DNA from 2 places in the Plantactinospora sp. WMMB782 genome. Region 2 is predicted to be linked to the other one. Evidence: riboswitches for the same ligand, from Rfam matches in the RefSeq annotation. Region 2 holds a riboswitch; the other holds the start of a gene.
What was found. A riboswitch is a leader RNA that binds a small molecule or an ion and turns the genes downstream of it on or off. The one in region 2 is predicted to bind cobalamin.

Region 1 (3,404 bases), 2.3 Mb from region 2:
CGTAGCAGCCGGCGATCGAGGCGATCGTCGCCGTCGGGGCGATCGCGACAAGCAGCGAGTTGCGCAGGCCGTGCGCGGCGATCGTCGACCGCAGCGCGGCCCACCGCTGGGCCTGGGCCGGCTCCGCACCCCACAGCTCCGGGTGCAGCTCACCCCGGGCCGCCCGGGTCTGCGGGTACGCCGGATGCGGCCCGAACCGCTCCGCCAGCCCGGCCGAGGTCTCCAACGCGGTAAGGAAGACCTCCTCCTGGACCCGGGTCGACAGCTCCCGGGCCTGCGGTGAGTCGAATGGCAGACGCAGCGTGAAGAACGCGTCCTGCAGGCCCATCAGCCCGAGCCCGACCGGCCGCCAGCGGGGGTTCGACGCCGCCGCCTGCGCCGCCGGGTAGTAGTTGATGTCGATCACCCGGTCCAGGAACACCACGGCCGTGCGTACGGTGTCGCGCAGCTTCGCCCAGTCGACCCCCTCGGCGGTGACGTGCGCGGCCAGGTTGACCGAGCCGAGGTTGCAGACCGCGGTCTCGGTGTCGCTGTTGACCTCCAGGATCTCGGTGCAGAGATTCGACAGGTGGATGGTGTTGCCCGGCTCGCCGGTCTGGTTGGAGAGCCGGTTCGAGGCGTCCTTGAACGTCATCCACCCGTTGCCGGTCTGCGCGAGGGTGCGCATCATCCGCCCGTACAGCTCCCGGGCCTGCACGGTCCGCACGGCCTTCTTCTCGGCCGCCCGGTACGCCTCGTCGAAGGCGTCCCCGAACAGGTCGGGCAGTTCGGGCGCGTCGGACGGGTCGATGAGCGACCAGTCGCCGTCGGACTCGACCCGGCGCATGAACTCGTCCGGGATCCAGTTCGCCAGGTTGAGATTGTGGGTACGCCGGGCCTCCTCGCCGGTGTTGTCCCGCAGTTCCAGGAACTCCTCGATGTCCGGGTGCCACGGCTCCAGGTAGACGCAGGCCGCGCCCTTGCGCCGGCCGCCCTGGTTCACCGCCGCCACCCCGGCGTCGAGCGTCTTGAGGAACGGCACGATTCCGTTCGACCGCCCGTTGGTGCCCCGGATCAGCGCGCCCCGACCCCGCACCCGGGACCAGGAGATGCCGATGCCACCGGAGAACTTGGACAGCTTCGCCACCTGGTGGTAGCGCTCGTAGATCGAGTCCAGCTCGTCGCGCGGCGAGTCGACCAGGAAACAGGACGACATCTGGGTGTGCCGGGTGCCGGAGTTGAACAGCGTCGGCGAACTCGGCAGGTAGGCAAGCGACGACATCAGCCGGTAGAACCCGATCGCCTCGCCCGGCGTCCGGGACAGTCCGCAGGCGACCCGCAGCAGCCAGTGCTGGGGCGTCTCCACCACCAGCCGGGTCTCGGGATGCCGCAGCAGGTAACGGTCGGCGACGGTACGCAGCCCGAAGTACTCGAACCGCCGGTCGCCGTCCGGGTCGACGGCGTCGTCGAGCTTGCGGGCGTGGCGGGCCACGAACGCGGCCGTGTCGTCGCCGATCAGGCCCAGGCCGTGCGCGTACCGGATGGACTGGCTGAAGCTGGCCACCCCCTGGCCGCGTACCTCCTTGTCCACGAACGCGGCCAGCAGCCGGGCCGCCAGTTTCGAGTACTGCGGCTCCGTGCCGATCAGTTCCGCCGCCGTCTGGATCGAGAGCCTGTCCAGTTCGGCGGTGGTCGCCCCGTCGTACAGCCCGCTTATCGTCTTGGTCGCCACGCGCAGCGGATCCACCTCGGCCAGGTCGTCGACCCAGCGCTGCACGGCCCGGACGATCTTGTTGACGTCCACCGACTCCAGGTCGCCGTTCCGCTTGCGGACCCGCATGACCTGCCGGCGCTGCTCCGGCACCACGACCTGCTCCCGCCCCGCAGCCTGCCCCGAACCAACGGCATCCTGCTCCGGCACAGCGGTCTGCTCCTGCGCGACCGTCATGGCCCTCTCCTCACGCCTCGCCCGAGGTCGTCGGGCGCGCGGGAGGACGCCACCGGCCCGCGGCGACAACCGCGTCCGGCTCCGGCGTCGGCCGTCCCGCGCGGCCTCCGACCGCCGCACACCGGTCGGCGTACGGCGCGCTGGCAGGTCTTCGGACTCGTGGGCAGGACGCCGGGGCGTCGCCTACTGGCCGTCGCTTCCCGGACCGGCTGGTCCAGTGCTTGGTTGACGGCGGTCGTTCCCACTCACCGCTGCGGGGCAGTCCCGGACTTCCACCGGGTTCCCTGTTGCCTCGACCGACCAGTCAGGACGGCCGAACCAGCTGCGGGCAACACCATATCTGGGTGTGATGGCAGATGGGCAACACCAGATGGTGTGTCGGGCGTGTCGTGGATCTCAGCAGTCGTCCCCGGGTCGCCAGTCGGACCGAGGAGCCCGGCTCCGGCACCCGTCCAGGTCGGAGCATGGTCGGTTGAGGAACTGTCCGGTGCCCGACCGGCCGGCGACACAGGCCACGCTGGGTGAGCGTCACCGGCGAGGCCGCACCGGAACGAGGTGCCGCTCCGACTACAATAGGTAGTCAAGGCTCGTCTATTTCGGCGGATATGGTCACAGACCGGTAACTTAGCCGCTCTCGACCCGGTGTGCCCGGCACCATCGTGGGTGAGGCCGTTACACCCAGGCACCAGGGGTGATCCGGCCCGACGGGGGATGCCCGAGGTGGGACCGGCATCCAGCCACGAACGATTACGGCGAGGAGGCGGCAATGATCGAGCTGTGGAACTGGAGGACGGAGAGGCGCGTCGCCGCCTCGGAGATCCGCCTCGCGCTTGCCGACGCGCTCGACGTACCGGTGCTGCCGCTCGGCGGGGTCGACCCGGCCCGGGTGCCGTCCGGCGCGCTGCTTGTCGACGTGTGGCACCGTCCCGGGGACTTTCCGACCTCCGTCGACTGCTACGGGGTGCCGGCGGGGCTGCCGGAGGTGGGCGCCGTCGCGGCGTTCGCCCGGCGGCTGGGCCGGGCCTGCCTGCTGCCGGACGACACCCTCGACGCCGGACGGCACCTGCTGGTGGCGGCGGACGGCACCATCCGACCGGTGCACCACGAGGTGCGGGAGAACGAGGACGGCGAGGTCCTCTCCGAGCAGCGGCTCTGCTCCGTGCTCAGCCCGCGCTGCCGCGGCTGGTCGCCCTGCCAGCGGTCGCGCTGGGTCCCGGACTCGGTGATCCCGGCCCTCGCCGCCGCCTGACCCCCGACCCGGGGTCGCCCGGTCGCCCTTCTCGGCGCGGCCCGCTCGCCTGCCGGGCGTTCTGGTCGGTTGGCGCCGGGCGGCCTGGTCGCTAGCCTGCGGCCTGCTCGGTCGGCGCCGGGCGGCCGGTGCCGCCCTTCACCACGAGCTGGTCGAGCAGGTTCCGGGTCGCCTCGGCCACGGCGGCCACCGCGGCGTCGAAAGCCGCCGCGTTGTGCGCGGCCGGGG
Region 2 (3,404 bases):
GGCGTACGTGGCCGGTGTGCGTAGCGGGTCAGTGGCCTGGATCGCCCGAGCCATCACATTGGTCGAATCAACTCGACCCGATCACCGGGTGGCGGCGCAACGGCTGTTGGTGGCTCTCACCCCGGCGTCCGGAGGCGCCCGGCGAATCGGGATCACCGGCGTGCCCGGGGTCGGTAAGTCCACCTTCATCGACGCTCTCGGCAGTCGGTTGACCGCCGAGGGCCACCGGGTCGCGGTGCTCGCGGTCGATCCGTCGTCCCACCGGACCGGCGGCAGCATCCTCGGCGACAAGACCCGGATGACCCGGCTCGCCGTCGACCCGGCCGCGTTCGTCCGGCCGTCACCGGCCGCCGGCACCCTGGGCGGCGTGGCCAGGGCCACCCGGGAGGCGATCGTGGTGGTCGAGGCCGCCGGCTACGACGTGGTGCTGGTCGAGACCGTCGGCGTTGGCCAGTCCGAGTTCGCGGTCGCGGACATGGTCGATTCGTTCCTTCTGCTCACCCTTGCCCGCACCGGCGACCAGTTGCAAGGAATCAAGAAGGGCGTACTCGAGCTCGCCGACATCATCGCGGTGAACAAGGCCGACGGGCCGCACGCGGTCGACGCCCGCCGTGCGGCCCGTGAACTCGCCGGGGCGTTGCGCTTCCTGCACCCCGTCGACGGAAACTGGATACCACCGGTAGTCACCTGTAGCGCCACGGAGGAGACTGGACTGGACGAGGTGTGGCAACAGGTCCGTCGCCACCAGGACACCCTCGCCGCCTCCGGCGCTCTGGCCGAGCGGCGTCGCCGCCAGCAGATTGGCTGGGTCTGGGCAATGGTCCGCACCGAGGTGCTCGACCGGCTGCACACGCACCCGGCGGTGCGGGCACTCGCGCCTGAGGTGGAGCGGCAGGTCGTCGACGGTACCCTCACTCCGGCGCTGGCCGCCGAGCGACTGCTTGACAGCTTCGCCCGGCCCGCCGGCGCGGCGCTCACACCGGACACACCACCAGGCCCGTCCGACGCGGACAGCGATAGCGCCAGCCTTCCGTCGACGTCCGGCTGAGCATCGGCGCGAGCAGATCCAACAGCCGCTCGCCGGTCCGTTGCGGCAGCGGCCCACCGGCCAGCCGCCGGGCCAGCTCGGCGCGGTGCGGCGCGGTGACGGTGTGCACGCCGGTCACTATCCGAACGTCCGCTGTCAGGCCGAGCTCGGCCAGCACTCCCGCGATCAGCAGGTGACGTGGCGGTCGCCGGAGCAGCGGCTCGCCGGTGAGGGCCGCCATCACCTCTTCGTGCGGTGCGGGCATACCGGGGTCGTCGGCGCAGAGGACCAGCCGGTCGGCGTGCAGCACCATCGCGCGCAGTGCCGCCGGCAGATCGCGGTGCTGGCGCAGCGTTCCGACGCTCACCACCACGTCGTGATGCGCGACCGCCACCTGTGGCCAATTAGCGAGTACCGGATCGACGGTGACGGCGAGTCGGGCGGCCTCGTCCGCCACCCGGGCAAGCCGTTCCGGGGCGGGGTCGATCACCGTGACATGCGCTCCGGCCATGGCCGCCACCACCGCGAACGATCCTGCCGCGATGTCGAGAACACTCTCCCCGGGGCCGATGTGTGACGCCAGCGTCCGCAGCGAATCCTCGTCCGGGAGATGGAATTCGTCCCGTTCGCGTCCTGCCGCGGCATGCCATGCCGCGGCGAATCCACTTGCGGAGACGGGCGTGTCAGGCGGCGACGAGGGCATCTGCTCACCATCCTCCTTGCGAGGTCGTCGCGGAGGGGGCGGCGGCAGGCTCGGTGGTTCGACCAGCCTCGCCTTGGTCCTCCCACGGGACCGACGGCGGCGTGCGGGGTGTCGCGCACGCGATGCGGGCAGGTCTTCGGACTCGTGGGCATGACCGAACGGACCGGTCGCCTAGTGGCCGTCGCTTCCCAGACGCCTGACGTCGTCCAGTGCGTGTGACGGCGGTCGTTCCCACTCACCGCTGCGGGGCAGTCCCCGGAGTCGCACCGGGTTCCCTCTTACGACGTCCGGGCCGGTGAGGGCCAGGGCGTACCAGCACCGGCTCGTATTCTACGGCCTCGACCGTCGGAAGCAGTACCTCGGCGGCAGACAGCTGTGAGATCACCTTTTGCCTGCCGGAACACGGTGCGACCGTTCGGGTACGGGACGGGTCGACCCGCAGCCGCAGGTTGGGCGGCGGAGGTCGCTCCCGACTTCGCGGCGGTGGGACGTCCCGCGACTCGTGTCAATCCTGTCGGTGTCGGCCCGGTGGTTGACGGCACGAGCCAGGATGGACACACTGACTGCAACATCGTCATGTCTGTGCGTCAATGGGGGAAGTCCGGTAACAAGCCGGCGCTGGCCCGCAACGGTAGGCGGCGAACATTCGCCGTGAGCCCGAACACCCACCGACGCACCGCAAGGTTCCTTCACCCGTCGTGGCCCACGGGTCGGAGCCGCCCGGGACGTTCCGGGTCGCGTCGACCGTCGGCCGGAAAGGCCTCGATAGATGGCCGTCCTCCTCCGGCACCGCACCCGCACCCTGCTCGCCGGCATACTCGTCGCTCTCACCCTGTCCACGCTCGTCGCCCGACCCGCCGCCGCACAGCCCACGCTCAACCGTGTCGACGCCGCCGCGGGATGGCTCGCACGTCAGATGGTCGACGGTGAGCGGTTCGAGGTCGTCTTCGACGGCGTCGCCTACCCGGACCAGGGACTCACCCTCGACGCGATCTTCGCCTTCGCCGCCGCGAAAGTCGCCGACACGAACGCCACCAACGCCACCACCTGGTTGGCGCAACCGGCGGTCACCGGCGGCTACATCGGCGACGGCACCGAAGCCTATGTCGGAGCGACCGCCAAACTCGCCCTCGGCGCGCAGGTTCGCGGCCTGAACCCGGCCGCGTTCGGCGGCGTCGACCTGATCGCTCGGCTCAACGGTCTGATGGCACCCGGCGGCAGGTTTACCGACCGGTCCGCGTTCGGCGACTTCAGCAACATGTTCAGCCAATCCTTTGCTGTGCTGGCACTCGACCGGGCCGGTGGAGCACCGACGGCGGCGATTTCCTTCCTGGCCGGCAGCCACTGCCCCGACGGCGGCTTTCCCCTCCAGTTCGCCCAGCCGACCTGCGTCAGCGACGTGGACGCCACCGCGCTGGCGATCCAGGCACTACTGTCCGCCGATCGCCCCCTCGCCGCCCACGCGGCGGCCCGATGGGTCGTATCCGTGCAGGGCGACGACGGGTCGTTCGCTGCGGACGGGGTGGCCAACGCCAACAGCACCGGACTGGCCGCCCAGGCGCTCGCCGCTGCCGGCCGGGCCGTACCTTGGCTGCACGCCCGTCAGTACCTGACCAGCCTCCAGCAAACCTGCACCGCACCCGCAGCGGACCGGGGCGCGATCGCCTACACCGA

Region 1: another riboswitch for cobalamin. It lies ahead of ACN28A_RS24115 (ribonucleoside-diphosphate reductase subunit alpha); the one in region 2 lies ahead of ACN28A_RS33950 (hypothetical protein).

Annotation. Positions count from the first base shown of each region.
Region 1 covers NZ_JBMHMC010000007.1:4,874,415-4,877,818, forward strand. The annotation lists gene ACN28A_RS24115 (ribonucleoside-diphosphate reductase subunit alpha) at 1-1,927, opposite strand, end outside; cobalamin riboswitch at 2,053-2,265, opposite strand; gene ACN28A_RS24120 (hypothetical protein) at 2,694-3,176, shown strand; gene ACN28A_RS24125 (DUF2277 family protein) at 3,268-3,404, opposite strand, start outside.
Region 2 covers NZ_JBMHMC010000007.1:7,151,793-7,155,196, reverse strand. The annotation lists gene meaB (methylmalonyl Co-A mutase-associated GTPase MeaB) at 1-1,048, shown strand, start outside; gene ACN28A_RS33950 (hypothetical protein) at 975-1,538, opposite strand; cobalamin riboswitch at 1,841-2,062, opposite strand; cobalamin riboswitch at 2,294-2,417, shown strand; gene ACN28A_RS33945 (peptidase) at 2,500-3,404, shown strand, end outside.